Regions from separate parts of the Geodermatophilus bullaregiensis genome, predicted to be linked through region 3. Evidence: riboswitches for the same ligand, from Rfam matches in the RefSeq annotation. Region 3 holds a riboswitch; each other region holds the start of a gene.
What was found. A riboswitch is a leader RNA that binds a small molecule or an ion and turns the genes downstream of it on or off. The one in region 3 is predicted to bind cyclic di-AMP.
Positions count from the first base shown of each region.

Region 1 (10,206 bases), 3.8 Mb from region 3:
CGAGGACGTCGGCCGGCCCGTCGACGGTGCCGAGGTGCGCCCGGACGGCGTGCCGCAGACCGGGGAAGTCGGCGACGTCGTCGTCGGCCAGCGCCGGCGGCGTCGTCTCCAGCGGCTCGTCGGGCACCGGCAGGGCGCGCAGGTAGGCGGCCGGGTCGACGTAGTCGGGGTTGGCGACCAGTCCGTCCGCGGCGAGCAGTCGCGGGTGGGTCTGCCGGGCGGTGGCCACGAGCGGCTCGGGCAGCCGGGAGTTGAACAGGCAGAGCCCCCACAGCGGCAAGGGAGCGAAGGCGGTGTTGAGGACCGCCTCGTAGGCCTGCCACTCCCGCCAGTCGGCGGCCGTGGTGCCGAAGTCCACCTCCCCGACGACGCGGACGCGCCGTCCGGGGGCGGCGTGCTCGGTGGCGAAGCGGCGGATCGTCGCGATCGCCGTGGGCGTGCGGGACCGGTACAGGCCGTGCCGGTCGACGACCATCACGCGCGGGTCGTCGCCGGTGGCCTCGCGCAGCGGACCGGTGGTCTCCGGAGCGGTGGCGATGACGGCGGCGTCCCCGGCGGCCAGGCCGTCCCGGAGCCAGGTGGCCGCGACCGCGGCCACCTGCTCGACGGTGTCGTAGAGCAGGGCATCGTGCACCAGGCCCGGCGCCGCAGCACCGGCCTCGTCGTGCCCGCCGTCGGCGGTGTCGTGCAGGTGCACGCGTGCTCCCCCGTCGTGGTCACCGGTCTGCCGGCCGTGGACCGAGCCGTCGTCGTCACCGTACGGTCGGGTTTCAGTACCCGTCCCGGCCCGGACTACGCCAGAGGTGGCCACCGGCCGAGAGTGGCCATCTGGGGGGGACGTCCGGGCGGCGCCGGGGTCGCCCACCACCGCCCCGTGCAGGATGGGGGCGTGAGTGCCCGCGACGCCCGTGACGGTGGACCTGCCACGGGTCGCGACCTCGCAGCGGACCCGGGGCGGCTGGCCGCGGTGCGCCTGACCCAGCTGCTCGACGCCGGGGCGGAGGAGTCCTTCGACCGGCTCACACGGATCGCGCAGCGGCTGACCGGCGCACCGCTGGCCTTCATGACCGTGGTGGACGACGCCCGCTCCTACTGGCTGAGCAGCCAGGGCCTGCCGCCCGGGAGCCCCACGGAGAACGCGGTCGAGCAGTCCTTCTGCCAGTACGTGCTCGACGGGGAGCCGCTGGCCCTGGCCGACGTCACCACCGACGAACGCACCGCCGGCAACCCGTCGATCACCGGCATGGGCGTGCGGGCGTGGGCCGGCTTCCCCGTCCGGCTGCCCGACGGGCAAGTCCTGGGCAGCTTCTGCGTCGTCGACACCACGGTGCACCGGTGGACGGCCGAGGACGTCCAGCTGCTCGACGAGCTGGCCGCGATCGCCTCCCGCGAGGTCGCCCTCCGCCTCGCCACCCTCGAGGCCGAGCAGGCCAGGGCCACCGCGCGGGCCGAGGCGCAGCGGGCCGGTCTGCTGGCCCGCATCAGCGACCTGCTCACCGCCGACCTCGCCCCGGGCCACCTGTGGCAGGCCGTGGTCGCCCTCGCCGTCCCCGACCTCGGCGACTTCGCCTACGTGTGCACCGTCGGCCGCGACGGCGGCCTCGTGCCGGTGGCCTCCCAGCACCGCGACCCGGCGGAGCTGCCGACCCTGCGCGGGTGGATCGACCGCGCCGGCCGCCGCGTCGGTGAGGCCACCGGCCCGGGGCACGTCGCGGTCACCGGGCAGGTGGAGCTGATCGACCTGCCGGAGGCGGCGGGCCTGACCGCCGCCCAGCAGGACGCGGTCCGCCTGCTGGACGTGCGCAGCGCACTCGTCGCGCCGGTGATCCGCCGCGGGGAGGTGGTCGCCGTCCTCACCATCGGCCGCCTGCGGGGCGCGCCGCCCTACGGCGAGCGGGAGCGCGAGCTGGTCGCGACGCTCATGACCCGCGCGGGCATGGTGGTGGAGACCGCGCGGGTCGCCTCCTTCGAGAGGGCCGTGTCGGAGACCATGCAGCGCGCGCTGCTGCCGCCGCTGCTCCCCCAGCCCGACCACCTGCAGCTGGCCTCCCGCTACCTGCCCGCGGAGGACGCGCAGCTGGTCGGCGGGGACTGGTACGACGCCTACCTCGACGCCGCGCGCACCACCAGCCTGGTCATCGGCGACGTCGCCGGGCACGACATCACGGCCGCGGCCACGATGGGGCAGCTGCGCACCATGCTGCGGATGGCCGGCCACACCGGGACGGCCGGTCCGGCCGACGTCCTCACCGCGGTCGACGTCGCCAGCGACACCCTCGGGCACCACGTGTTCGCCACCGCGCTGGTCGCGCGGGTCCAGCGGTTCCACGCCGACCGCCCCGCCGTCGACCGCTCGATCACCTGGAGCTCGGCCGGCCACCCGCCACCACTGCTGCTGCACCCGGACGGCACGGTCGACGTCCTCACCGACCGCGTGGGCCTGCCCCTCGGGGTCGACCCGCACCGGCCCCGCCCCGAGCACCACCTGACCCTGCCGGTGCGCTCGACCCTGCTGCTCTACACGGACGGGCTGCTGGAGCAGCACGAGCCCGCTCCCGGCCCGGCTCCGGGCCCGTCCGCCCGGTCCGGCGGCGGGCCGGCACGCTCGGCCGTCCGCGACCTCGACACCGGCATGGCGCGGCTGACCGCGCTGCTCGCCGAGAGCACCGACCTCGACCTCGAGGGCTTGTGCGACCGCATCGTCACCACGCTGATCCCCGAGGGCGGGCCGGCCGACGACGTCGCCCTGATCGCCATCCGCCCCTACTCCGAGGAGCAGCCGCGCCCGGCGCACGCCGGACCCAACGTGCCGACCTGAGCGCCGGCACCACCGGGGTGCCGGCGCCGCGAGCGCGTCAGGCGGCGTCGTCCTCCAGCGCAGCGGTTCCGAAGGCCGGGGAGTCGAGGGCGGCGTCGAACGCGGCGGCCTCGTCCTCGAGGCCGACCATGACCTCGTTGGTCTGCAGCGTCACCAGCCAGGCCAGCGCGTGGTCCTCGACCGGCCGGGCGGAGACCTGCGCGATGGCGTCGAGCTGGGCGGCGACCAGCCCGCGGGCGGCCTGGTAGACGTCGGCGGCGCTCACCGCGACCTGCTGCTCGGCCAGCCAGAGCCGGCCGTCGGCCAGCACGCGGACCTCGGTCTGGCTGCCGACGCCGAGGTCGGCGGCGGCACTGGTCAGGACGGACATGCCGGCGCGCAGCTCGGTCAGGCGGCGGCTCGGGTCGTGGGACGACGGCATGGGCACTCCTCGGACGGGCCCGCAGGCCTCGGGAACGTGCTCTCAGAGTCGGCACCGCGCCCGCCCGCCCTGACCCCTGCTGGGGCGCCGGGGCACCCCTGGGGCGCGCGGGACGAAGCGTTCCCGGAGCGACCCGGACAGGCGGCGCGCGGCAGGGCCTCCCGCCGACGCGGACGTGGCCTGCGCCACGGACCCGGGCACCGACGGGCCGCTGACCAGTCACGCCGCACCGCCGGCGGCACCCGGGGACCGGGTGTGACCGGCGTCACGGCGACAAGTGCCATAACGGAACGTAGCTTCTTGGCTGCGCTCAGCTAAACACGAGCGTGGCACCGGCCCGCCAAACCCTGCCCACCGGCTGCCTCCCACCGATCCCCAGGGCAGGGGTGGGGGACCCAGGTCCACGGCGCGGCAGGGCTCTGACGCCTGCGCGCCTCGGGGTGAAGCCGCGTTCCGCGGCCGGGCACCGATCGCCCGAACCCGACAGCTCACCTCGCCGGCGGTGATCGGAGACCACCATGCCCAAGCACCGCGCACCCCGCTACGTCCGCACCAAGAAGGTCCTCGCCAAGGCCCCGGTCGCAGCCGGCGCCACCGCCGTCGGTCTCGGCGTCCTCGGCTCCCCGGCGGCGGCCGCCGCCACCACCCACGACTGGACCGGCGTCGCCCAGTGCGAGTCGGGCGGGAACTGGAGCACCAACACCGGCAACGGCTACTACGGCGGGCTGCAGTTCAGCCAGGCGACCTGGGCCGGCTACGGGGGCACCGCCCTCGCACCCCGCGCCGACCTGGCCACCCCCGCCGAGCAGGTCGCCATCGCCGAGAACGTCCTCGCCGGGCAGGGCATCGGCGCCTGGCCCACGTGCGGGACGCGCCTGACCGAGGGCACCACCCCGGCCGCCGCCGGGACGGCCGCGCCCGCGGCCGAGCAGCCGGCCGCCCCGGCGACCGCCGCCGGGCAGTCGGCCGAGACCCCGGCGACCGGCCAGGACGACGACGACGACCGCGGCGACCGGTACGACCGCGGCACCTGGGACGGCCAGGACCGCTGGGACGACGCCGACACCTACGGCCGCCACGCCGCGGAGGGCGCCCACACGGTCGAGCGGGGCGACACCCTGCGCGAGATCGCCGCCGCCCACAGCCAGACGTGGCGCGAGCTGTACCAGCGCAACGTCGACGTCATCGGCAGCAACCCCGACCGCCTCACGCCGGGACTGGTGCTGACGACCTCCGGCGCCGAGCAGGCCGCTCCGGCGACCCGGGCCGCCGCTCCGGCCGAGGCGGCCCCCGCCGCCACGACGGCGACCATCGGCACGTCGGCCCCGTCGGCCACGACGACCCCCCTCACCCAGACGGCCGTCGCCGCCGCGCGCATCACCAACAGCGCCGGCAGCGTCCAGCCGCAGGTCCAGGCCGCCGCGGACGCCGTCGTCGCCTCCGTGCCCGGCGCCGCCTCGATCACCCTCGGCGGCACCCGCGCCAGCGCCGTCGACCCCAACGGCCACCCGTCCGGGCTGGCGCTGGACTACATGGTCCTGACCGACGCCGCCCTCGGTGACGCGATCGTCCGGTACCACGTCGACCACTGGGAGGAGCTCGGCGTGGACTACCTCATCTGGGAGCAGCAGATCCTCAGCTCCCCGACCGGCTCGTGGAAGCCGATGGAGGACCGCGGCGGCGTCACGGCCAACCACTTCGACCACGTGCACGTGAACTACACGGCCTGAGCCCCCGGGCCTCCGTGACCGCGGCCCCCTGCCCACACCCGTGGGCAGGGGGCCGCGGTCGTCCGGCTCAGCAGCAGCGGCTGACCGGGTTGCGCTCCCGCTCGTCGGCGCGGCGCCGCTCGAACTCCCGCCGGCTCAGCGGCTGGTGCCCGTGCTCGGCGCAGTGCCGCAGGTGGTCGTCCCAGCGGGCCTCGCCACTGCACTCCCGCAGGTACCACCGCACCCCGCGCCAGGTCCGGACGGCGGCCTCGCGGACGGTCCCGGCGGCGGTCACCGGGACGGACCCTCCTCCGTGAAGGTGCCGTGGCCCCGCGCACCCGCACCGACCATCCGCTCCTGCTCGGCCATCACGCGCTTCTCCTCCGCGGTGGCGAACAGCCCCGCCGGCTCCACGATGGACGACGGCACGGCCGGCTCCTCGGTGGTGGGGACCGGCCCGCCGGCCCGCAGGGCGCGGGCGATCACGACGACCGAGTTGACGACCACGACCAGGGTCAGCAGCGCGAACACCGCCTGCAGCACCCCGTTGAGCGTCGAGTTGTAGACGACCTGCTCCATCTGGTCGACGTCCTGCGCCGGTGCCAGCAGTTCGCCTCGCTCCAGGGCATCGGCGTAGAGCTGGCGCTGCGTGAAGTAGCCGACCCTCGGGTCGCCCGAGAACACCTTCTGCCAGCTCGCCGTCATCGTGACGGTGAGGTCCCAGGCCAGCGGGATGGCGGTGACCCAGGCGTAGCGCACCTTCCCGTGCTTGATCAGCAGCACCGTCACCAGGGTCAGCGCGATCGCGGCCAGCAGCTGGTTGGCGATGCCGAACAGCGGGAAGAGCTGGTTGACGCCGCCGAGGGGGTCGGTCACCCCGACGTAGAGGATGTAGCCCCACAGCCCGACCACCACCGCACTGGCCATGATGTTCGCGGGCCGCCACGACAGGTCACCGAAGCGCTTCCAGACGTTGCCGATCGTGTCCTGGAGCATGAACCGCCCGACCCGGGTGCCGGCGTCGACGGCGGTCAGGATGAACAGCGCCTCGAACATGATGGCGAAGTGGTACCAGAAGGCCGCCATCCCGGTGCCGAACGCCTGGGACAGGATGTTGGCGATGCCCACGGCCAGGGTCGGCGCACCGCCGGTGCGCGAGATCAGGCTCGGTTCCTGCACCGCCGCCGAGGCCGCGGCGAGATCCTCCGCCGAGGTGGGGAACCCGAGCCCGGTGACGTAGGCCGCCGCCGTCTCCGGGGTGCCGCCCGTCACACCGGCCGGGGCGTTCATCGCGAAGTACAGACCCTGGTCGATGACGACGGCGGCGATGAGCGCGCTGATGGCGACGAAGGACTCCATCAACATGCCGCCGTAGCCGATCAGGCGGACCTGGCTCTCCTTGGCCACCATCTTCGGCGTCGTCCCGGACGAGATCAGCGCGTGGAAGCCGGACAGTGCGCCGCAGGCGATGGTGATGAACACGAACGGGAACAGCGACCCGGCGAAGACCGGGCCGGTCCCCTCCCGGGCGAAGTCGGTCACCGCCTCGGCCTGCAGCACCGGCCGGGCGAGCAGCAGACCGATGGCGAGCAGCACGATCACGCCGACCTTCATGAACGTCGACAGGTAGTCGCGGGGGGTGAGCAGCAGCCACACCGGCAGCACGGAGGCGACGAACCCGTAGACGACGAGGGCGAGGACCAGCCACTCCTTCGACAGCGTCAGCGTCTCGGCCAGTCCCATCTGCTCGACGTAGCCGCCGCCGATGACCGCCGCCAGCAGGAGGACGACGCCGATGGCGGTGGCCTCCAACACCCGTCCCGGACGGATCGTGCGCAGGTAGACACCCATGAAGAGGGCGATGGGGATGGTCAGGGCGATGGAGAACACGCCCCACGGCGACTCGGCGAGCGCGTTGACGACGATGAGCGCGAGCACCGCCAGGATGATGATCATGATGGCGAAGACGGCGATGAGCGCCGCGATGCCGCCCACGATCCCGATCTCCTCGCGGACCATCTGGCCGAGGCTCTTCCCGTTGCGGCGCATCGAGAAGAACATGACGACCATGTCCTGGACGGCGCCGGCGAAGATGACGCCGACGACGATCCAGATGGTCCCCGGCAGGTAACCCATCTGCGCGGCGAGCACCGGGCCGACGAGCGGTCCGGCGCCGGCGATCGCGGCGAAGTGGTGCCCGAAGAGGACCCGCCGGTCGGTCACGTCGAAGTCGATGCCGTTGTGCAGCCGCTCCGCCGGTGTGGCCCGCCGGTCGTCGACCCTGAGCACCCGGTAGGCGATGAACCGGGAGTAGAAGCGGTAGGCGATCGCGTACGAGCAGAGTGCGGCGAACAGGATCCACAGCGCCGAGACCGTCTCGCCGCGGGACAGCGCGAGCACCGTCCAGGCGACGGCGCCGACGACGGCCACCACCGTCCAGACGAGGACGCTCTTCAGCGTCGGGCGACGGCGGCCGGTCGGGCCCGGAGGCTGCCCGCCGGTGTCCGGTGTTCTGACGGTGGTGGACACGGGCGCCCTCCCTGCGTGCGAGGACAGCGCCCGGGACGACGCTGTCCTGGTGGACGCAGGGAGCATGCCAAAGCCCCCGGCCGCAGCGCCCGGCAGGGAGCCCGTTCGTGACCGGGCCGTGACCGCCGGCGGCCCCTCCGGGGGTTCCCTCAGCCCCAGACCTCCTGGGCGGTCTCGACCACCAGCGCCAGCTTGGCGACCTGCTCGTCGCGGGTGAGCGCGTTGCCCTCGACGGTCGAGGAGAACCCGCACTGCGGCGAGAGCGCGAGCTGCTCGAGCGGCACGTACCGCGCGGCCTCGTCGATGCGCCGCTTGAGGTCGTCCTTGCTCTCCAGCTCCGGCCGCTTCGTCGTCACCAGGCCCAGGACGACCCGCTTGCCCGGCGGCACGAAGCGCAGCGGCTCGAAGCCACCGGAGCGGGCGTCGTCGTACTCGAGGAAGAACCCGTCGACCTCCAGGCCGCCGAACAGCGCCTCGGCGACGAAGTCGTAACCGCCCTCGGCCACCCAGGAGGAGCGGAAGTTGCCCCGGCACATGTGCGTGGTGACCGTGAGGCTCTCCGGGCGGCCGGCCAGCGCGGCGTTGATCTGGCGGATGTAGCGCTCGTGCTGGTGCTCGGCGTCGCGGCCCTGCGCGGCCAGCTCCGCGCGCTGGGCCGGGTCGTTGAGGTAGGCCAGGCTGGTGTCGTCGAGCTGCAGGTACCGGCAGCCCATCGCGGCGACGCCGCGCACCTGCGCGGCGTAGGCGGCCGACAGCGCGTCCCAGAAGGCGTCCTCGTCGGGGTAGACGGCCGGGTCGATCGCCGCGGCACCGCCGCGGTAGTGGACCATCGACGGCGAGGGGATGGTCAGCTTCGCCGTCTGCCCCTCCCCCACCACCGACTGCAGGTACGCCAGGTCGGGGCCGAAGATCGGCTCCCCGATCGACAGCGGTCCGTCCACGTGCAGTCCGGCCGGGGTGAAGTCGATCGTCCCGTCGGCGTTCCTGAAGTGGACGACGATGTCCTGGCCGGTCACCTTGCTGATGCCGTCGATGGCGTAGATGAAGTCCATGTGCCACGAGGCGCGGCGGAACTCGCCGTCGGTGGCGGTGCGCAGGCCGACGTCGCCCTGCAGCCGGACGACGTCGGCGATCGCGGCGTCCTCGATCCCGCGCAGCTCGGCGTCGTCGATCTCCCCGGCGGCGTGCCGGTCGCGCGCCTCGAGCAGCGCGGGCGGGCGCAGCAGGCTGCCGACGTGGTCGGCGCGGAAGGGCGGGCCGGAGGCGTCAGTCATGTCCGGCAGCCTCGTCGTCCGGCGGGCGTCGCGCAGCCCGTGACCAGGGCCGTCCCCAGTCCGCCCCGGACACCAGCCGCTCGGCGGCGGCGTAGACCAGCAGCCCGGGCACCAGCACCACCGACGGCAGCACCAGCGGCGCGGCCAGCAGCGAGACGGCCAGCACGCCGGGCGCGCTGATCCACCAGCCGGGCCGCCGCTCGGCGTCGGCGAGGGCACCCCAGCGGACGCCGGTCCACATCAGCCAGCGCAGCAGGACGGGCACGCCGGCCTCGCGCATGACCCGCCGGAAGATCCCGTCGGCCTGCCGCGAGGTCACCGCGCGGGTGCGGATGCCCACGGTGCACAGCCAGTCGTGCAGCACCGCCGCGAGCGTGTAGCGGCCCGACCGGGGGACCAGCCACAGCACCGGCCGCGGCACGGTGGCCAGGTCGGTGCGGAAGCCCGCGGGGACGACGAAGCGGTCGCGCTCGCCGACGTAGGACAGCGGCTCGACCAGCGTCCAGCCGTCGGCGCCGGCGGTGCGCAGGACCGCCGACGGTGGGTCGAAGGGCACGCCGGGATCCTCCTGTCCGCCGCCGGTCCGCGCGCGGTCAGCCGGTGCGCTCCGCCACCATGCGCGCCGAGACCGCCCGGATGCGGTCGGTCTGCCGCGACACCACGAGGTCGAGCACCCGGTTGACCGGGAACACCTCGCCGAGCCGGGCCAGGCCCATGACGCGCGGGACCGCCACCGACCGCGACCAGTACGACGTCAGGCACCCGGTGACCGCCGCGGCCACCCGCTCGGCCGCGATGCCGGGGGTGAGGCGGCCGCGGGCGTCGGCGTCGGTGGCCGGTGGGGAGCCGTGGCCGCGGGCCATCCACTCGGTGGCCACCGGCCCCGGCATGACGGTGTGCACGCGGACGCCGCGCGCGGTCACCTCGCGCCGCAGCCCGGAGACGAAGCCCTGCACCCCGGCCTTGGTGGCCGAGTAGACCGTCAGCGGCGGCACCTGGGACAGCCCGGCCGACGAGCTGACCACGAGCACGTCGCCGCGCCCGCTCCCGGCCGCCTGGCGCAGCAGGTGCGGCAGCGCCAGGCGGGTCAGCTCGACGACGCCGGTGAGGTTGGTGGCCACCATCCGCTCCACGGCCTCACCGGGGGTGTCCTCGACCAGCGCCGCGTGGGCCAGCCCGGCGTTGAGGACGACGGCGTCGAGGCGGCCGTGGGCCTCCACCGCCCGCCGCACCAGCAGCTCGCGGTCGGTGCGGTCGGCGACGTCGGCGACCACCGGCGTGACGCCGGGCAGGCCGGCCACCGCCTCGGCCAGCCGGCCGCCGTCCCGGGCGCAGGTGACCACCCGCGCGCCGGCGCCGGCGAGGCGGGCCACGGTGGCGCGGCCGATGCCGGCGCTGCCGCCGGTGACGAGGACGACGCGGTCGCGGAGGTCTGCCATGGGCGCCCCTTACCCG
Region 1 covers NZ_JAFBCJ010000001.1:802,582-812,787, forward strand. The annotation lists gene JOD57_RS03685 (anti-sigma factor RsbA family regulatory protein) at 1-697, opposite strand, end outside; gene JOD57_RS03690 (GAF domain-containing SpoIIE family protein phosphatase) at 890-2,818, shown strand; gene JOD57_RS03695 (hypothetical protein) at 2,856-3,239, opposite strand; cyclic di-AMP (ydaO/yuaA leader) riboswitch at 3,596-3,756, shown strand; gene JOD57_RS26070 (LysM peptidoglycan-binding domain-containing protein) at 3,758-4,969, shown strand; gene JOD57_RS26670 (CstA-like transporter-associated (seleno)protein) at 5,037-5,243, opposite strand; gene JOD57_RS03710 (carbon starvation CstA family protein) at 5,240-7,477, opposite strand; gene JOD57_RS03715 (5-methyltetrahydropteroyltriglutamate--homocysteine S-methyltransferase) at 7,627-8,751, opposite strand; gene JOD57_RS03720 (DUF1353 domain-containing protein) at 8,744-9,307, opposite strand; gene JOD57_RS03725 (SDR family oxidoreductase) at 9,345-10,190, opposite strand.
Region 1: it holds a riboswitch for cyclic di-AMP, as region 3 does, so the genes downstream of both, JOD57_RS26070 (LysM peptidoglycan-binding domain-containing protein) here and JOD57_RS26525 (LysM peptidoglycan-binding domain-containing protein) in region 3, are expected to answer to the same signal.

Region 2 (10,206 bases), 410 kb from region 3:
CTGGCCGCCGACGTCGCCCGCGAGGTCCGGGCCGCCGCGGTCACGGCCGGGCGGCTGCTGTTCGGCGCCTTCCCCGTCGACTTCCCGCTCGACGTCGCCGTCGTCCGCTCCTGGGCCGAGGCCGGCTGACCCGTCAGCGGACGGCGGCGGGCGCGCGGGCGGGTGCCGCGGCCGGGCGGCCGGTCAGCCCGGTGACGACGGCGGTGAGCACGCAGACGCCGGCACCGACCACCGCGATCGTCGTGTAGCCGGCCGCACCCGGGGACCCGCCGGAGCCGGGCGTGGCCGCGGCGAGCAGCGTGGCGGTGAGCGCGCTGCCCACCGCGAAGCCCACGTAGCGCAGCACCTGGTTGAGGCTCGTCGCGCTGCCGGTCTCCGACGGCGGCACGGCGGAGACCAGCAGCGCCGGGAACGCCGCGAACGCCGCACCGACGCCGAGGCCGGCCACCGCCATGACGGCGAACAGCTGCCACAGGTCGGTGCGCAGGACGGCGAAGAGCACGAAGGCGACGCCCTGCACCACGGCCGCGACCGGCAGCACCCGGGCGTGTCCGGCGCGGTCGGCGAGCAGCCGCGCGAGCCGGCCGCCGGCCACGCTCGCCGCCGAGAAGGGCAGCAGGACCAGGCCCGCGACGACGATCGACGTGCCGAAGCCCGCGCCGTCGGCCGGCGGCGCCTGCGCGAGCACCGGCACCGCGGCGAGCAGCAGGTAGTTCGACAGCCCGACCAGCAGCGCCGCCGAGTGGGCGGTCAGCGCGGTCCGGCCGCGGGCCAGCCGCAGGTCGACCAGCGGCTCCGGCGTCCGCGACTCCCACAGCACCCAGAGCACCAGGGCCACCACCGCCGCGCCGGCCAGCCCCCACAGCAGCGGTGAGGTCCAGCCCCACGTCCCGGCCTCGCCCAGGGCGAGCAGCAGCCCGCCCACCCCGGCGCCGAGCAGCAGCGCACCGACGACGTCGAGACGGCGCCGCGGTGCCGCGGCCGGCGGCGGGAGGACCACGGCGGCGGCGACCAGCGCGGCGGCGCTGACCGCGGCGCCGGCCCAGAAGGCGGCGTGCACCCCGCCGAGCTCGGCCACCAGGCCGGCCAGCGGGTAGCCGAGGCCGACACCGGTGACGACGGTGACCGACAGCGCGGCGATCGTCGAGCGCGAGCGGTCCCCGGTCAGGGCCTCGCGGGCGGTGGCGATGGCCAGCGGGGTCAGCCCCAGCCCGAAGCCCTGCAGCGCCCGCCCGGCGACCAGCCACCCGAGCCCGAGCGGCAGGGCGGCCAGCGCGCCGCCGAGGGTCACCACGGCGAGCACGGCGAGGACCACGCGGCGCCGGTGCGGGCCGTCACCGAGCCGGCCGACCACCGGGGTGGCCACCGCGCCGACCAGCAGCGTGGCCGTCAGCGACCACTGCGCGTCCGGCAGCGAGGCGCCGGTGGCCGACGCGACCGCCGGGACCAGCGGCGCGCCGAGGCTGCTGATGACGGCCACGACCGTCCCGACGAAGACGAGCACCGCCACGAGGGCGCGGGGGGACCGGGGGACCGCCATGACCCCCAGCGTCCCAGGTCGTTGCACACACCAAGCAGTGAGCCGCGTCGAACCGCTGCCGTGACCGTCGGGTGGAGAGCCGCCGGGGAGTCTGCGACCGTCGGCACAGCGGAACCGGGTGGCCCGGAACCGCGGGCCGGGTGCGACCGAGGGGAGAGCGCGGATGAACACCGACGTCTCGGCGGTGGTGGAGCGGATCTACGGCGACGTCCTCCGGCGGAACCGGGGCGAGACGGAGTTCCACCAGGCGGTGCGCGAGGTCCTCGACTCCCTGGCCATCGTCCTGGCCCGCCACCGCGAGTTCCTGGAGATGAAGACCGTCGAGCGGATCTGCGAGCCCGAGCGGCAGGTCATCTTCCGCGTGCCCTGGCAGGACGACCGCGGTGAGGTGCACATCGACCGGGGCTTCCGGGTGGAGTTCAACTCCGCGCTCGGGCCCTACAAGGGCGGCCTGCGGTTCCACCCCTCGGTCGACCTGGGCATCGTGAAGTTCCTCGGTTTCGAGCAGGTGTTCAAGAACGCGCTCACCGGGATGCCGATCGGCGGGGGCAAGGGCGGCTCGGACTTCGACCCCAAGGGGCGCTCCGACGCGGAGGTCATGCGCTTCTGCCAGTCGTTCATGACCGAGCTCTACCGCCACCTCGGCGAGTACACCGACGTCCCGGCCGGCGACATCGGCGTGGGTGCCCGCGAGATCGGCTACCTGTTCGGCCAGTACAAGCGGATCACCAACCGCTACGAGTCCGGCGTCATCACCGGCAAGGGGCTGGGCTGGGGCGGGGCGCTGGTGCGCACCGAGGCCACCGGCTACGGCGCGGCGTTCTTCGCCGAGGCGATGATGGAGGAGGCCGGGGAGTCCCTCGACGGCAAGCGGGTCACCGTCAGCGGCTCGGGCAACGTCGCCGTGTACGGCATCGAGAAGGTGCACCAGCTCGGCGGCACCGTGGTGGCGTGCTCGGACTCCAGCGGCCACGTCGTCGACGAGAAGGGCATCGACCTCGACGTCCTCAAGCAGGTCAAGGAGGTCGAGCGGGCGCGGATCGAGGCCTACGCCGACCGGGTGCCGTCGGCGTCCTTCGTCGAGGGCGGCAGCATCTGGGACGTCCCGTGCGACGTCGCCGTCCCCAGCGCCACGCAGAACGAGCTGGACGGCGCCGCCGCCGCCGTCCTCGCCCGCAACGGCTGCCGGTACGTGGTCGAGGGCGCGAACATGCCGTGCACCCCCGACGCCGTCCGGGTGTTCCGGGAGGCCGGGATCGCCTTCGCCCCGGGCAAGGCCGCCAACGCCGGCGGCGTGGCCACCTCGGCCCTGGAGATGCAGCAGAACGCCTCGCGCGACCGCTGGACCTTCGAGCACACCGAGGCGCGGCTGGAGGAGATCATGCGCGGCATCCACGCGCGTTGCTCGGCCACCGCGGAGGAGTACGGCTCGCCCGGCGACCTCGTCCTCGGCGCGAACGTGGCGGGGTTCCTCGACGTGGCCGAGGCGGTGCACGCCCACGGCCTCGTCTGAGCGCCCGGACCACCGCCGCCTACACCCTCCGGCCGTCGATCGGGAGGTCTGCGACGGCGATCACCCCACGAAACCGCTGTCGACTCGTTGTCACGACTTCACGACGCCGGTACCGTGGCCGCGTCCGACCGGTCGTCGTGTCCCCCGTCGGGGGAGGCCGGACGGACGCCGCCGAGTCGCCCGCTGGGGCGAGCCGGGGACCCACCGCAGTACTGGGGTGAATCCCGCACCGGGCATCCGTCCGGGCAGGTAGGGCTGCTTCCCGCCCGAACCCGTCAGCTAACTCGGCAGGCGGCTCACGGAAGAACGGAGAGCCGCCGGATGGCGTGCGCCTGCACCGCTGCACCACTCCCTCCACCCCGGCTCTCCCGGACCCCGGCGCGCCCGCGCACCTGACCGTCCGCGGCCGTCCGCCCCGGACGCCGTCCGCGAGCCCACCAGCCCGAGCACCCTCCGCTCGACCGGCCCCGCGCCGCTTCTCCCTGGTGGGCCCGCGCCGGCCCGGCGCGCTGCCCGCGCACCCGCCGTCCGCCCCGCCGCGGCCTCCCGCGCCGCTGCGCCCCCACACCTCCGGAGCACCCCGCCCCATGGACCCCCGCACGACCACGTCCGGCCGATCCGCCGAGCGCCGCGCCCGCGCCGCCGGCTCCCGCCGCCGTCTGCTCCCCGCCCGCCGTCCCGGCCTGCTGCTCGGCGCCGCCGCCGCAGGCGCCCTGCTGGTCAACGTCGTCGTCGGCGCGGACCCTGCCGCGCAGGCCGGCGCCGGCAGCGCGGAGTCGGCCAGCGTCGCCCAGGAGCTGGGCCTGACCTCCGGGACCGCCGACGCCTCCGGGTCCGCCGACGCCGGCGGAGGCGACGTGGCCGCGGACCTCCAGCCGCTGGAGGACCTGGCCGCCAGCCGCGGCAGTCGCGAGGCCGAGGAGGCCAGCGCACAGCAGGCGCAGGCCGCCGCCGACCAGGCCGCGCTCGACCGGCAGCGCGCCGAGGCCGAGGCCGCCGCCGCTGCCCAGCGCGCCGCGGAGCAGGCCGCCGCCGAGGAGGCCGCCGCCCAGGCCGCCGCTGCCGAGGCAGCCGCGGAGGCGGCCGCCGACCAGGTCGCCGCCGAGGAGGCCGCCGCCGCCGAGGTCGCCGCGGAGGAGGCCGCCGAGGAGGCCGCCGAGGCCCCCGCCTCGTCGGCCGCGCCGTCGTCCGCGAGCTCGTCGGCCGCCGGCTCGGGGACGGCGACCACGGCGACCGCGCGCATCAGCAACACCGCGGGCCCGGTGCAGGCCGTGGTCCAGGCGGCGGCGAACGCCGTGGTCAGCAACGTGGCCGGCGCCGGCGGGATCACCCTCGGCGGCACCCGGGCCAGTGCCGCCGACCCGAACGGCCACCCGTCGGGCCTGGCGCTGGACTACATGGTCATGTCCAACACCGCGCTCGGGAACGCGATCGTGCAGTACCACGTCGCGCACTGGGACGAGCTCGGTGTCGACTACCTGATCTACCAGCAGAAGATGCTCAGCTCGCCGGGGGGCAGCTGGTCGCAGATGGCCGACCGCGGCAGCGCCACGGCCAACCACTTCGACCACGTGCACGTCAACTACGTGGGCTGACCCCACGGCGGGCCGGGCCCGACCGACCCCCGGGACCGGTCGGGCCGCCGCTGTCGGGTGGTCCGGCCGACGATACGGTCGACGTCCGGACCGACCCCAGGAGGACGCCGGCATGGCGCCACCGAGCTCCGTCCCCACCGTGCCGACGGGCGTCCACGGCCGGTGGCACCCGGCCGGCACCTGCGCCCCGCGGCCGCTGACCGACGAGCAGCGCGCCCTGCCCCCGGGACCCGGCCTGCCGTGGGCGCGGGCGGGTGCCGCGGTCGTCCGTGGCTGAGCCCGCGCTCACCCTGTTGCGGCTCGGCGGCGTGGTGGTGGCCGGGTACGCCGACGGCGGGGGGCTCGACCCGGCGCTGGCGCCACGGCCGTACCTGCACCCGGTCCGCACCCTCGACGGCCGGACGGTGACCGACGCGCAGCCCCCCGACCACCCCTGGCACCTCGGTGTCTCGATCGGGGTCCAGGACGTCGGCGGCGCGAACCTGTGGGGTGGCCCGACCTACGTGCGCGGCCACGGCTACACCGCGCGGGCCGACCACGGCCGGATCGAGCACGCCGGCTTCCCGGCCCGGGAGGACGACGGCTTCCACGAGGCGCTGCGGTGGCTGGGCCCCGACGGCCGGTTGCTGCTCGGTGAGCACCGCCGGGTGCGGGCGCGGCCGGTCCCCGCCGGCTGGGAGCTGGGGCTCACGACCGCGCTCACCAACGCGACCGGCGGGGAGCTGTCGCTCGGCAGCCCGGCCACCAACGGGCGGGCGGGCGCGGGCTACGGCGGGTTCTCCTGGCGGCTGCCGGCGGCGCCCGGGCCGTGGGTGCGCACGCCCGTGGCCGCGGGGGAGCAGCGCGCGCACGGCTCGGTGGCCCCCTGGCTGGCCTGGACCGACCGCGCGGCGGGGTTCACCGTGGCCCTCGCCGGAGCCGACGACGCCACCCGCGCCGACCCGTGGTTCGTCCGGGTCGGGGACTACCCCGGCATCGGCTCGCAGCTGGCCGCGCGGCACCCGCTGGTGCTCTCGCCCGGCGGCACCGTGACGCGGGGCTTCCGCGCCCTCGTCGCCGACGGCGTGCTCGGCGACGCCGCGGTGGGGGAGTGGGCGGGCGCGGGGCTCAGCAGCGGGCGAGCAGGTCGAGCACCCGGCCGATGAGCAGCGCGGCAGCGGCCGGGTCGTGGGACGGCAGCGAGCTGTCGGCGAAGCAGTGCCGGTCGCCGGGGTAGAGGAACAGCTCCCCGTCGTCGGCCCCGGCGACCAGCGCCCGGGCGGCGTCGACGTCGCCCTCGCCGACGAAGTACGGGTCGGCGTCCATGCCGTGCACCTGCACGGGGACGCCGGCCGGCCACGAGCCGAACACCGACGCCGGCACGCAGGCGTGGCACAGCACTGCCGCACGGGCGCCGGGACGGTTCTGCGCCAGGTCCTGCGCCGGCAGCACGCCGAGGGAGAAACCGGCGTAGACGAGTTCCGCGGGCAGGCCCTCGACCGCGCGGGTGCCGCGCTCGACCACCTCCCGGGTGCCGATCTGCTGCACGTGCGCCGTGCCCTCGTCGATCGAGGCGAACGTGCGGCCCTCGAACAGGTCGGGTGTGTGCACGCGGTGCCCGGCGGCGCGCAGCTCGTCGGCGAGGGCGACGACGCCGGGCGTCAGGCCCTGCACGTGGTGGAAGACGACGACCTCGGCCATCCCGGGCGGCTCCTCCCCGGCGGTGTGCGGACGGACGGGACGGTAGGGCCCGCCACCGACGGTCCTCGTGCCGGGGCGCGGACGGCGGGCGTCAGGCGCTGAGCGGGGACCGGCGCTGCAGGCGCACCCGGCGCCGCTCCCGCTCGGACAGGCCGCCCCAGATGCCGAAGCGCTCGTCGTTGGCGAGGGCGAACTCCAGGCACTCGGCGCGCACGGAGCAGCCGGAGCACACCCGCTTGGCCTCGCGGGTGGAGCCGCCCTTCTCCGGGAAGAACGCCTCGGGGTCGGTCTCGGCGCACAGCGCGTCGAGCCGCCAGCCCTCCTCGCCGACGGGGTTCCCGCCCATGGCGATCTCCGACCAGGACATCTCGTTCCAGGACGTCGTGGGCTGGTAGGCCGGCGCGTAGGAGGGCTCGGGAGCGGGCTCGTAGGCGGCCGACGACTCGGTGAGCAGGCTGAGGTGGGGGCGGGAGGCGGACACGGGAAGCTCCTCGGATCGGTGGGCGATCGCACCGGCAGTGACGGACCGGTACGGGCTGGCTGCTGTCCGTCACGTTACGGAGTCCGTGAGGCGTCGCGCACTGGCAGGAACTAGCCGAAACCACGCCGCCCGGTTGTCGAATCGTGACCTGGCGTCCGCCGGCTCCCGTGTCGGGTGGGCGGCGGTCGCGTGCGGCCGGTCCCCCGGTGGCGCGCGGGGGGCGGCACCACGACCCGCCGCTGGACGAGATCATCCCGATTCCTCGCCGGGAGCCTGTCGATCCGGCCCGGTGGTGCGTGTCGGACAGACGAGGGCCCGGGAGGCGGGCCCCGACCGAGAGGGAGCGAGATGTCCCAGTACCTGATCCTGATCTACGAGGACGAGACCCGCTACGAGACGGCGTCGCCCGAGGTGACGGCCGAGATCACGGCCGAGCACGAGGCCTTCGCGGCCGGGGTCGAGGCGCACGGCGCGAAGCTGCTCGGCGGCGAGGCCCTGCAGCCGACCGGGACGGCGACCAGCGTGCGCGGCGGGTCCGAGGTGACCGACGGCCCCTTCGTCGAGACCAAGGAGGCGCTGGGCGGCTACTACCTGGTCGACGCGCCCGACCTCGACACCGCGCTCGCCGTCGCCCGGACCGTCCCGGCGCGCTTCGGCGGCGTCGAGGTCCGCCCGGTCATGACCTTCGACTGAGCCGTGTCCGACCCGGCCGGCGCCTCCGCCGTCGCGGCCGCGGTCGCCGACGCGCACCGTCGCGAGTGGGCCTTCGTGCTCGCCGCGACGGTGCGCGTCACGCGCGACCTCGACGTCGCCGAGGAGTGCGTGCAGGAGGCGTTCGCGGCGGCGCTCACCGACTGGCGCAGGTCCGGCGTCCCCACCCGGCCCGGGGCCTGGCTGACGACGGCGGCCCGGCGCCGCGCGCTCAACGTCGTCCGCCACCGGGGCGTGGAGTCCCGGTACCTGCCGCTGCTCGTCGAGGAGGAGACCCTCCCGGGGCCCGGTGACGCACTCGACGACGAGGGCGCACCGATCCCCGACGACCGGCTCCGGCTGGTGGTGACCTGCTGCCACCCCGCGCTCGACCGGCCGGCCCAGGTGGCCCTGACGCTGCGGCTGCTGTGCGGCCTGTCCACGGCGGAGGTGGCCCGCGCCTTCCTCGTCAGCGAGCCGACGATGGCCGCGCGGATCACCCGGGCGAAGAAGAAGATCGCCGTGGCGCGCATCCCGTACCGGGTGCCGCCGGCCGCGGAGCTGCCCGAGCGGGTCGACGCCGTCCTGTCGGTGGTGCACCTGCTGTTCACCACCGGGCACACGACGCCGGTGGGGGACGAGCTGGTGCGCCGCGACCTGGTGGAGCGGTCGGTGGAGCTGTGCCGCATGCTGCGCCGGCTGCTGCCGCGGGACCCGGCCGTGGCGGGCCTGCTGGCGCTGCTGCTGCTCACCGACGCGCGGCGGGAGACCCGGACGGCGCCCGACGGGCGGCTGCTGCTGCTCGAGGAGCAGGACCGGGCCCGGTGGGACCGCGCGGCGATCGCCGAGGGCGTGTCCCTCGTCCGCGAGGCGCTGCGCGCCCGGCCGCCCTCGCGGTACGCGCTGCAGGCCGCGATCGCCGCCGTCCACGCCGAGTCGCCGAGGTGGGAGGACACCGACTGGCGGGAGGTCGTCGCCCTCTACGACGTCCTCGTCCGGCTGTGGCCCTCGCCGGTGGTGGCGCTCAACCGGGCGGTGGCCGTCGGCTTCGCATCCGGGCCCGCCGCCGGGCTGGCCGCGCTCGACGCCCTGTCCGCCGAGCCCCAGCTCGCCGGGTACGGCTACCTGCCCGCGGCGCGGGCGGACCTGCTCCGGCGGCTGGGCCGGGTCGCCGAGGCGCGGGAGGCCTACACCGAGGCGCTGCTGCTCACGCAGAACGCCGTCGAGCGGGCCTTCCTCGAGGGCCGGCTGCGCGGGACCGGCGGCTGACTACGGTCGCCGTGTGCGTGGCGACCGGCTGGTGAGGGACCTGTACGAGCACTTCCAGGCGCGGGACTGGGACGCGGCCGCCGCGCTCCTGCACCCCGACGTGCGGCTGCGCATGCCCGCCACCGACGAGCGGTTCGCCGGGCGCGAGCAGGTCATGGCCTTCCAGCGGGACTACCCCGAGCCGTGGGGTGAGCTCCGCGTGCTGCGCGTTCTGTCCGACGGCGCCGTCACGGCGGCCGAGAACGAGATCGTCGGCCCGGGCGAGGTCTTCCGCTGCGCGGCGTTCTGGACGGTCCGTGACGGACTGCTGCACGACGGCGTCGAGTACTGGGTGACCGTCGGCGGTGACCAGCCGCCGCCCGCGCGCGCGGGCGGCGGCTGAGCGCGGTCGCTGAGCACGGTCATCGACCGGGCGCGCAGCGGTCGCGCAGGGTGGCCACGCCGGGGCCGGTCAGGTCCTCGCAGTAGGCGCCGCGGCCGGCCATCGCCATGGTCAGCGCCACGGTCGTGCCGCGCACCGGGAGGCCCCGCCCCGCGGTGAAGGGGCCGTCGGTCGCCTCGAGGCGCAGCCCCTCGACCGCGCGGCGGCTGTGCACCGTGAAGTCGCGCCGGGCGAAGAAGCGGGCGACCTCGGTGGCGGCCTCCACCGAGGGCGTGCGCGCCAGCCCCAGCGGACGGCGGACGTCCTGGGCGTGCACGACGACCTCACCCAGCCAGGCCGCGGTGTGCCCGGACGGCGCCGTCGTGCTGCCGAGGACCCGGCGGAACCGGTCGAGCGTCTCCGCCGGCGTGGCGCCCCGGTGCTCGGCCAGGCGCCGCTCGTTGTGCACGGCGGGGTCGAACCGGGCGCCGGCCGTGCTGGCGATCCAGCGCGCGCGGCCGACGCTCGCCGCCGCGGTGAGGTGGGCGAGGACCTCCTCGACCGTCCACCGCCCGCACAGCGACGGCCGGGCCCACTGCGCGTCGTCCAGGCCGGCGAGGTCGTCGGCGAGGGCGGTGCGCTCGGCGTGGGCGAGCGACCAGAGGGTCCGGCGGGCAGGGGAGTGGGGCACGGGTACCTCCGGTCGGGTTGCGACTGACAGGAGGAGGACCGTGCGCGACCCGCGGGGTCATCGGTGCCCGGCGGTCCGCCCGGGGTGGCTCAGTCGCCGATGCCGCACTCGTCGCGGAGGTAGGCGTCCACGTTGTCGCCGGCCGTGGACAGCTGGCCCTCGACGTCCTCCAGCGCGGCGAGCGAGTCGGGATCGGTGACGTCGAGGTCGGCGAACGCGTCGGCCATCCGGTCCAGGCCGCCGGCCAGTGCCTCCCAGTCGGCGGCGATCGGCTCCGGCGCCTCCACCGCGCGCAGCTCCTCGGCGGTCTGGCGGAAGGCGTCGGTGACCGAGGGGTCGTCGTCCCCGACGCCGGACAGCGCCTCGTCGACCCGCTCGTCGAGCCC
Region 2 covers NZ_JAFBCJ010000001.1:4,978,427-4,988,632, forward strand. The annotation lists gene JOD57_RS23890 (bifunctional 3'-5' exonuclease/DNA polymerase) at 1-129, shown strand, start outside; gene JOD57_RS23895 (MFS transporter) at 134-1,540, opposite strand; gene gdhA (NADP-specific glutamate dehydrogenase) at 1,704-3,053, shown strand; cyclic di-AMP (ydaO/yuaA leader) riboswitch at 3,213-3,362, shown strand; gene JOD57_RS23905 (VldE C-terminal domain-containing protein) at 3,641-4,648, shown strand; gene JOD57_RS23910 (hypothetical protein) at 4,761-4,925, shown strand; gene JOD57_RS23915 (DUF6807 domain-containing protein) at 4,918-5,793, shown strand; gene JOD57_RS23920 (dienelactone hydrolase family protein) at 5,756-6,328, opposite strand; gene JOD57_RS23925 (WhiB family transcriptional regulator) at 6,420-6,809, opposite strand; gene JOD57_RS23930 (YciI family protein) at 7,158-7,502, shown strand; gene JOD57_RS23935 (RNA polymerase sigma factor) at 7,506-8,768, shown strand; gene JOD57_RS23940 (nuclear transport factor 2 family protein) at 8,782-9,150, shown strand; gene JOD57_RS23945 (maleylpyruvate isomerase family mycothiol-dependent enzyme) at 9,170-9,820, opposite strand; gene JOD57_RS23950 (hypothetical protein) at 9,910-10,206, opposite strand, start outside.
Region 2: it holds a riboswitch for cyclic di-AMP, as region 3 does, so the genes downstream of both, JOD57_RS23905 (VldE C-terminal domain-containing protein) here and JOD57_RS26525 (LysM peptidoglycan-binding domain-containing protein) in region 3, are expected to answer to the same signal.

Region 3 (10,206 bases):
AGCGCGTGGATGGCGTCGAGCCGCAGCCCGTCGACGTGCATGTCGCGCAGCCACATCAGCGCGTTGTCGACGATGTAGCGGCGGACCTCGTCGGAGTCGGGGCCCGACAGGTTGACCGACTCGCCCCAGGTGTTCGCCCCGCCCTCGGCGAAGACCGGCATGAACAGCGGCAGGTAGTTCCCGGACGGGCCGAGGTGGTTGTAGACGACGTCCTGGACCACGCCGAGGCCGCGCTGGTGGCAGGCGTCGACGAAGCGCTGGTAGGCCGCCGGCCCGCCGTAGCTCTCCTGCACCGTGTACCAGAGGACGCCGTCGTAACCCCAGTTGTGCGTGCCGTCGAAGCCGTTGACCGGCAGCAGCTCGACGAAGTCGACGCCGAGGTCGACCAGGTGGTCCAGTCGCGTGATCGCGGCGTCCAGCGTGCCCTCGGGGGTGAAGGTGCCGACGTGCAGCTCGTAGACGACGCCGCCGGCCAGCGGGCGCCCGGTCCACGCACGGTCGCCCCACGCGTGCGCGGCCGGGTCGAAGCGGCGGGAGAGGCCGTGCACGCCCTCGGGCTGGCGGCGCGAGCGCGGGTCCGGGCGGGGCGCGTCGTCGTCGCCGAGCAGGTAGCCGTAGTCGGCCTCGGGGGCGGCCGCGACCTCGGCCCGCCACCAGCCGTCGTCGTCCCGGCGCATCTCGTGCACCGACCCGTCGACCTGCAGCCGGACCCGCTCGGGGACCGGCGCCCAGACGGCGAACTCGACGGGTGCGGACATGCAGGGGCCTCCAGGAGTCGGCGGGTGACCGGGAGGGTGTGCCCGCGCGGGCTGCCGTCAACCCCGGCCGGGCCCGGCAGCCGGGGGGAGGAGCTCCCCCCGGCTGCCGTGCGGCTCACGGCAGCTGCAGCACCTGACCGACGTGGATGCGGTTCGGGTCGCTGACCGTGCCCTCGTTGGCGGCGAACAGGGCCTGCCAGGTCGTGCCGCTGGCCGCGGCGATCTTCGACAGGGTGTCGCCGGAGCGCACGGTGTGGGTCTCACCCGACGGGCGTGCGTCCCGCGACGCAGCCTCCGGCTCCCGATCGGCCGGAGCCGCCGCCGGAGCGGGGGCGGGTGCCGCGGCCGGGGCCGCGCCGGCCTCGGGCGCGGACGGGTCGAGGGCCTTGCCGCAGGTCGGCCAGGCACCCGGGCCCTGTACGTCGAGCGTGCGCTCGGCGACGGCGATCTGCTGCGCCTTGCTCGCCAGGTCGGCGCGCGGGGCGTGGTCGAGGCCGCCGAACGCCGCCCAGGTGCTCTGGCTGAACTGCAGGCCGCCGTAGTAGCCGTTGCCGGTGTTGATGCTCCAGTTGCCGCTGGACTCGCACTGGGCGACGGCGTCCCAGTCGTTGGGCGCGGCCGCGGAGGCCGGGCCGGCGAGGACGCCGATCGAGGTGGCCGCGATGCCGACGGTGACGGCGGTGCGGCGGGCCAGGGTGGCCATCCGCTGCGGCGTCGAAGCGCGGAGGCGACCGGCAGAGGGCGTGGTCGTGGGCACGGACGAGGACATGGCTGTACTCCGATCCGCCGCCTGCGAGGTGAGCTGTCGGGTTCGGAGCGATCGGTGCCCCGGCCGCACGACGTGCGGCTTCACCCCGAGACGGTGCTGCGTGGCCCCGTGACCACGGCGGCGACCGTCGAAGTGGGTCCCCCACCCCCGTCCTGGCGGTGCAGGAGGAACGGACGCCGACGGACGGGGTTGGGCGGATCGGCTCCGACGCCCGGCTCTCTGTCGGCCGGGTGCGCGGGCAAAGGTAACGGCCGGGTCTCGGCGGGGCACATCGCGCCCCAGGGGCCCCGGGCGTGTCGGTCCGCGCCCGCCCGGAGGCCCTCCGGGAACCCGCTGGTCACACCGCCGCGGTCGGGACGCCCCCCGCGGCGGTGTGACCTCGCCCTCAGTCGCGGACCAGCAGGGCCACCGGCAGCTGGGCCAGCAGCTCGCCCACCGGCGTGCCGCCGGCGTCGGAGACCACGCGCGTGCCGGTGAGCACGTCGCGCCAGGCGCCGGTCGGCAGGGCCAGCGCGGTGTCGCCCCAGCCGGCCGCGGCCAGGCCGACCGGCAGGCGGGTCGCCACGGTCACCGCGCCGTCGCGCCCCTCGGCGCCCCGGTCGAAGGCGACCACGTGACCGGCGGCCGGCCCGGTGACCTCGACCGGGCGGTAGCCGGCGAACAGCTCCGGGGAGTCCCGGCGCAGCCGCAGCACCCGGGAGACGACGAGCAGCTTGGCCGCGCCGCTGTCGTCGACGGGCGGCACCTCCCCGCCGTCGAGCCGGGTCAGCAGCTCGCGGCGCCGGGCGTAGTCGACCGGGCGGCGGTTGTCCGGGTCCACCAGCGAGCGGTCCTCCAGCTCGGTGCCCTGGTAGACGTCGGGGACGCCGGGCATCGTGAGCTGCAGCAGCTTCTGCGCCAGCGCGTTCGACCGCCCGGCCGGGCCGGTGCGGGCGACGAACTCCTCGATCTCGGCGTGCGTCGTCGCGTCGTCGTAGGCGGCGTCGACCAGCGCGTGCAGCCGGGTCTCGAACGCCTCGTCGACGTCGGTCCACGTCGTCGACAGGCCCGCCTCGCGGGCGGCCTTCTCGGCGTAGGCGTGCGCCCGCTCGCGCGAGAGCGGCCAGGCCCCGACCAGGTTCTGCCACACGAGGTGCGCCAGCGGCCGGTCGGGCAGCGGGTGCCGGGACAGCCACCGCCGCACGAGCTCCGCCCACTCGGTGGGCACCTCGGCGAGCACGGCCAGGCGGGCCCGGGTGTCCTCGCTGCGCTTGGTGTCGTGGGTGGTCAGCGTGGTCATGGACCGCGGCTTGCGCGCCACCCGCCGGCCCTGCGCCTCGTGGAACTCCTCGACCGTGCTGCCGAAGCGGGCCGGGTCGCCGCCCACCTCGTTGAGCACCACGAACCGCGACCAGCGGTAGTAGGCGCTGTCCTCGACGCCCTTGGCCATCACCGGCCCGCTGGTCTGCTCGAAGCGGGTGGCCGCCTCGGTGCCGGCCTGCGCGAGAACCGGGTGCAGCGCGTCCACGGCCGCGACCAGGTCGGGCCGGCGGTCGCGGACGGCGGACACCGCGGCGTCGAGGTGCTCGCGGCCGTCGGGCAGGTAGCTGCGGTAGACGGAGAAGGTCGCCAGCAGCTCGGCCAGCGCCTCGGTCTGCTGCTCGGGATCGATGCCGGGCAGCTCGCCGATGACCCGCACCAGCCGGGCGACCTCCGAGCCGAGGATCCCGTCGGTGACCTCGCGCTTGCAGTCGTGGACCAGCTGCGCGTAGTCGACCTCCCGCCCGGACAGCTCGGTGTCCAGCGCGGTGAGCGCCGCCTCGCCGGCCGGGTCGACCAGGACGTCGTCGACCTCGGCGAGGGCGTCGTAGCCGGTGGTGCCGGCCGTCGCCCAGCTCTCCGGCAGGTCCTCGCCGGGCTCGAGGATCTTCTCCACCACGGTCCAGCGCCCGCCGGTGGCCCCGGCCAGCCGGTCGAGGTAGCCCCTCGGGTCGGCCAGGCCGTCGGGGTGGTCGATCCGCAGCCCGTCGACGGCGCCCTGCTCCACCAGCCGCAGCACCAGCTCGTGCGTGGCGTCGAAGACCGCGGGGTCCTCCACGCGCAGCCCGGCGAGGGTGTTGATCGCGAAGAAGCGCCGGTAGTTGAGGTCGGAGTCCGCGCGCCGCCAGTCGACCAGCTCGTAGTGCTGCCGGTCGTGCACCTCCTGCGGCGTCCCCTCGCCCGTGCCGGGCGCGAGCGGGAAGCGGTTGTCGTAGTACCGCAGCTCGCCGTCGACCACCTCGAGCTTCTCGACGTCGTCGGCCGACCCCAGGACCGGGATGCGCACCCGGCCGCCGCCGAAGTCCCAGTCGACGTCGAACGCCGACGCGTGCGCGCTGTCCCGGCCGTGCCGCAGCACGTCCCACCACCACGGTGCCTCGGCCGGGTCGGCCACGCCCATGTGGTTGGGCACCAGGTCGAGCACCAGCCCCAGGCCCTGCTCGTGCAGTGCCGCGACGAGCCGGTCGAGGCCGGCCTGCCCGCCGCGCGACTCGTCGACGTGCGCGTGGTCGACGGTGTCGTAGCCGTGGGTGCTGCCCGTCGCGCTGCGCAGCAGCGGCGAGGTGTAGGCGTGGCTGACGCCGAGGTCGGCGAGGTAGCCGGCCACGGCCGCGGCGTCGTCGAGGGTGAAGTCGGCGGTCACCTGCAGCCGGTAGGTCGCCGTCGGGACGTCGCGGCGCCGGTCGGCGCCGAGCGGCTCGCTCACCGTCACGACCGGCGGGGGGCGCTGAGCACGATCATCGAGCGGTCCCGCACGGTGATCGTCTCGCCCGGCTTGAGCTGCGTCGGCTCGACCTCGCCCAGCTCGGCGGTGTCCAGCACGACCGTCCAGGCCGCGGCGTACTCCTCGGCGGGCAGCGTGAAGTCCATCGGCTCGTGCGAGGCGTTGAACGCCAGGTAGAAGTGGTCGTCCACGACGTCCTCGCCGCGCTCGTCGGTCGACCGGATGCCGTGCCCGTTGAGGTACATCGCGATCGACTTGGCGAAGCCGGCGTCCCAGTCGTCCTCGGTCATGAGGTCTCCGCCGGGCGTCAGCCAGGCGATGTCCTGCACCGGGGCGCCCGCCTCGCGCCGGACCGGCCGGCCGTGGAAGAACCGGCGACGGCGGAACGTCGAGTGGTCGTGGCGCAGCCGGGTCACCAGCTTGGTGAACTCCAGCAGGCCCTCGTCGACCTCGTCCCAGTGGATCCAGGTCAACGGCGAGTCCTGGCAGTAGCCGTTGTTGTTGCCCTTCTGCGTGCGCCCCAGCTCGTCGCCGTGCAACAGCATCGGCACGCCCTGGGACAGCATCAGCGTGGCCAGGAAGTTGCGCCGCTGGCGGGCGCGCAGGGTGAGCACCTTCTTGTCGACGGTCTCGCCCTCGACCCCGCAGTTCCAGCTGCGGTTGTGGCTCTCGCCGTCGTTGTTGCCCTCGCCGTTGGCCTCGTTGTGCTTCTCGTTGTAGGAGACCAGGTCGTTGAGCGTGAACCCGTCGTGCGCGGTGACGAAGTTGATGCTCGCGACCGGCCGCCGTCCGGAGTGCTGGTAGAGGTCGGAGGAGCCGGTGATCCGGCTGGCGAACTCGCCGACCGTGGCGTCCTCGCCGCGCCAGAAGTCGCGGACGGTGTCGCGGTACTTGCCGTTCCACTCGGTCCACAGGGCGGGGAAGTTCCCCACCTGGTAGCCGCCCTCGCCGACGTCCCACGGCTCGGCGATGAGCTTCACCTGGCTGACCACCGGGTCCTGGTGCACCAGGTCGAAGAAGGCCGAGAGCCGGTCGACGGCGTGCAGCTCGCGGGCCAGCGTCGAGGCGAGGTCGAAGCGGAAGCCGTCGACGTGCATCTCGGTGATCCAGTACCGCAGCGAGTCCATGATCAGCTGCAGCGCCTGGGGGGTGCGGGCGTTGAGGGAGTTCCCGGTGCCGGTGTAGTCCATGTAGTACTGCGGGTCGTCCTCGACCAGCCGGTAGTACGCGCGGTTGTCGATGCCCTTGAACGACAGCGTGGGGCCCAGGTGGTTGCCCTCGGCGGTGTGGTTGTAGACCACGTCGAGGATGACCTCGATGCCCGCCTCGTGCAGGGTGCGGACCATCCCCTTGAACTCCTGCACCTGCATGCCGTTGTCGGTGTTGCTCGCGTACTCGCTGTGCGGCGCGAAGAAGCCGATCGTGTTGTAGCCCCAGTAGTTGCGCAGGCCCTTCTGCTGCAGGGTGTCGTCCTGCACGAACTGGTGCACCGGCATGAGCTCGATGGCGGTGATCCCCAGGTCCTGCAGGTAGGACACGACCGCCGGGTGGGCGATGCCGGCGTAGGTGCCGCGCAGCTCCTCGGGCACGTCCGGGTGCGTCATCGTCAGGCCCTTGACGTGGGCCTCGTAGATGACGGTCTTGTGGTACGGCGTCCGCGGCGGGCGGTCCACGCCCCAGTCGAAGTACGGGTTGACGACGACGGACTTCGGCATGTGCTCGGCCGAGTCCTCGTCGTTGCGCTCACCGCTGGTGAAGTCGTAGCCGAAGACCGACGGGTCCCACTCGATCTGGCCGTCGATCGCCTTGGCGTAGGGGTCCAGCAGCAGCTTGTTGGGGTTGCAGCGCAGGCCCTGGGACGGGTCGTAGGGCCCGTGCACCCGGTAGCCGTAGCGCTGCCCCGGCTGGATGCCGGGCAGGAACGCGTGCCAGACGTAGCCGTCCATCTCGGGCAGCCGGATGCGGGTCTCGGTGCCGGCGTCGTCGAACAGGCACAGCTCGACCTTCTCGGCCACCTCGCTGAAGATCGCGAAGTTGGTGCCGGTGCCGTCGAACGTGGCTCCGAGGGGATAGGCGGTTCCGGGCCACACCTGGGTCATCGAGTGTTTCCTCCTGCACTGGCGCCCCCGTCCGCGGGGCGCGGTGGCCCCCTGCCGCGGCCGTCGGCAGGGGGTCGGGGCACGGATGCCCGCGTTGCCAGTGCCCGATCCGGACCGGCCCACACGTGACGCGGCGGAGGTCACTGCGGCGGCCGGCGACCCGCGCCGGGAGGGCAGCGTCCCGGGGACGACGACGCCCCCCACGGCGGGGCCGCGGGGGGCGTCGTGCGCAGGTCCGGCGCAGGCCGGGAGCGGGCGGCGGGGTCCGACCTCGCCCGGAGGACGTCCCGGGTGGCACTGGTCCCCGACCGGGGCGCTCCTGCGAGAGTGCACGCTAGCGGGCGGCCCGGAGCGGGGCGAGCAGGACGTCCCCGATCGGTCAACCCCGGTCGTCCGGTGCGCCCCGCCCGTCCCGCTCGTCGCGTCCGTGCCGGGGCGCCGCATCCACCCGTCCCGTCACACCCGCGGTTCTGTCGCACGCCGGTCGTACCGTCGTCCCGTGCGCGCGACCACCGACATCCGGCCCACCCAGGGGCGCTTCCGCGTCGTCAGCGAGTTCGAGCCCTCGGGCGACCAGCCCGCCGCGATCAAGGCGCTCGCGGAGAAGGTGGACGCCGGCGAGGAGCACACCGTGCTGCTGGGTGCCACCGGCACCGGGAAGTCGGCCACCACCGCCTGGCTGATCGAGCAGGTGCAGCGGCCCACCCTGGTGATGGCGCCGAACAAGACGCTGGCCGCGCAGCTGGCCAACGAGTTCCGTGAGCTGCTGCCGGACAACGCCGTCGAGTACTTCGTCTCGTACTACGACTACTACCAGCCCGAGGCCTACGTCCCGCAGACCGACACCTACATCGAGAAGGACTCCTCGGTCAACGACGAGGTCGAGCGGCTGCGGCACTCGGCCACCCAGGCGCTGCTCACCCGCCGCGACGTCGTCGTGGTGGCCACCGTCTCCTGCATCTACGGCCTGGGCACGCCGCAGGAGTACGTCGACCGGGCGCTGAAGATCTCGGTGGGGGAGGAGCGCGACCGCGACGACCTGCTGCGCACCCTGGTCACCGAGCAGTACACCCGCAACGACCTCTCCTTCACGCGCGGCACCTTCCGCGTCCGCGGCGACACGATCGAGGTCTTCCCGGTCTACGAGGAGCTCGCCGTCCGGATCGAGATGTTCGGCGACGAGGTCGAGCGGCTGTACTACCTGCACCCGCTCACCGGCGAGGTGGTCCGGGAGGTCCAGGAGCTGTTCGTCTTCCCGGCCACCCACTACGTCGCCGGCCCCGAGCGCATGGAGCGCGCGATCGCCACCATCGAGGCCGAGCTCGAGCAGCGGCTGGCCGAGCTGGAGCGGCAGGGCAAGCTGCTGGAGGCCCAGCGGCTGCGCATGCGCACCACCTACGACATCGAGATGATGCGCCAGGTCGGCTTCTGCTCCGGCATCGAGAACTACTCGCGGCACATCGACGGCCGGGCGCCGGGCACCGCCGGCGCCTGTCTCATCGACTACTTCCCCGACGACTTCCTGCTGGTCATCGACGAGTCGCACGTGACCGTCCCGCAGATCGGGGGCATGTACGAGGGCGACATGAGCCGCAAGCGGACCCTGGTCGAGCACGGCTTCCGGCTGCCCTCGGCGATGGACAACCGCCCGCTGAAGTGGGAGGAGTTCACCGACCGGATCGGGCAGACCGTCTACCTGTCGGCGACGCCGGGCCCCTACGAGCTCGGCCGCAGCGGCGGCGAGGTCGTCGAGCAGGTCATCCGCCCCACCGGCCTGGTCGACCCCGAGGTCGTGGTCAAGCCGACCAGGGGCCAGATCGACGACCTGGTGCACGAGATCCGGGTGCGGGTGGAGAAGGACGAGCGGGTCCTGGTCACCACGCTGACCAAGAAGATGTCCGAGGACCTCACCGACTACCTGCTCGAGCTGGGCATCAAGGTCCGCTACCTGCACTCCGAGGTCGACACGCTGCGCCGCGTCGAGCTGCTGCGCGAGCTGCGGCAGGGGGAGTTCGACGTCCTCGTCGGCATCAACCTGCTGCGCGAGGGCCTCGACCTGCCCGAGGTGTCGCTGGTGGCCATCCTCGACGCCGATAAGGAGGGGTTCCTCCGCTCGGGCACCTCGCTGATCCAGACGATCGGCCGCGCGGCGCGCAACGTCTCCGGCCAGGTGCACATGTACGCCGACACGATCACCCCGTCGATGGCCACGGCGATCGAGGAGACCAACCGGCGCCGCGAGAAGCAGATCGCCTACAACACCGAGCGCGGCATCGACCCGCAGCCGCTGCGCAAGAAGATCGTCGACATCCTCGACGGCATCTACCGCGCGGCCGAGGACACCGAGGGCGTCGAGCTCGTCGGCGGCTCCGGCCGGCAGCAGTCCCGCGGCAAGGCGCCGGTGCCCGGCCTGTCGTCCAAGGCCAAGGGCAGGGGCAAGGCCGGCGCGATCGACGTGCAGGGCCTGCCGCGGGCCGAGCTGGCCGACCTCATCACCCAGATGAACGACCAGATGCTGGCCGCCGCCCGCGAGCTGCAGTTCGAGGTCGCCGCCCGGCTGCGCGACGAGCTGACCGAGCTGAAGAAGGAGCTGCGGCAGCTCGACGCCGCCCACGCCTGACCGGACCCCGCCGATGAGAGTTCTCTCATCGGCGGAACACCGTGCTTCCCGATCACGTCCTAGGGGAAGTAACCGTCCGACGGTGGCCCGTGTACGCGGACGCCGTCGAGCGGTCATCCGTGTGGAGGGGAGTATCCCCGCGCGGCGGTGTCGTCAACACGAGGTCCCCGAGGGCCTCCGGTGCCGCCGGCTCCCTCAGAGGCGAGGGAGCGGGAGAGACCTCAGGCGCGACATCGCGGCGCCGCGCGCCGCCGAGTCACCGGAGGTTCTGCCTTGGACGTCCCCTTCTGGGTGTGGGCGATCACGATCGCCGCCATCATCGGCATGCTCGTGTTCGACTTCGTCGGCCACGTGCGCACACCACACGCCCCATCGCTGCGCGAGGCGGCGACCTGGTCGGCGGTCTACGTCGCCCTCGCCGTCGTCTTCGGGATCCTCGTCTGGATCTTCGCCGGCGGGCAGTACGGCGGCGAGTACTTCGCCGGCTACATCACCGAGAAGAGCCTCTCGGTGGACAACCTGTTCGTCTTCGTCCTGATCATGGCCAGCTTCGCGGTGCCCCGCGAGCTGCAGCAGAAGGTGCTGCTGTTCGGCATCACCTTCGCCCTCGTCCTGCGGACGATCTTCATCTTCCTCGGCGCCGCGGCGATCGAGAACTTCAGCTGGGTCTTCTACCTCTTCGGCGCGTTCCTCATCTACACCGCCGTCGCCCAGGCGCGGGCCAGCGGTCACGACGACGACGAGTTCAAGGAGAACGCGTTCCTCCGGCTCACCCGCAAGCTGGTGCCGACGACGAACGAGTACCACTCCGACCGCATGACCACGAAGATCGACGGCAAGCGGTTCATCACCCCGCTGGCCATCGCGCTCGTGGCCATCGGCAGCGCCGACATCCTCTTCGCGGTCGACTCGATCCCGGCGATCTTCGGCCTGACCGAGGAGACCTTCCTCGTCTTCTCCGCCAACGCCTTCTCGCTGCTGGGCCTGCGGCAGCTGTTCTTCCTCATCGACGGCCTGCTCGACCGGCTGGTCTACCTGCACTACGGCCTGGCGGTCATCCTCGGCTTCATCGGCATCAAGCTGCTGATCCACGCGCTGCACGAGAACGAGCTGCCGTTCATCAACGGCGGTGAGCACGTCACCGCGATCCCCGAGGTGCCTACCTGGCTGTCGCTGGCGGTCATCGTCGTCACCCTGTTCGTCACCACGGTCGCGAG
Region 3 covers NZ_JAFBCJ010000001.1:4,567,408-4,577,613, forward strand. The annotation lists gene treZ (malto-oligosyltrehalose trehalohydrolase) at 1-758, opposite strand, end outside; gene JOD57_RS26525 (LysM peptidoglycan-binding domain-containing protein) at 874-1,461, opposite strand; cyclic di-AMP (ydaO/yuaA leader) riboswitch at 1,531-1,660, opposite strand; gene treY (malto-oligosyltrehalose synthase) at 1,913-4,252, opposite strand; gene glgX (glycogen debranching protein GlgX) at 4,255-6,369, opposite strand; gene uvrB (excinuclease ABC subunit UvrB) at 6,869-8,989, shown strand; gene JOD57_RS21955 (TerC family protein) at 9,263-10,206, shown strand, end outside.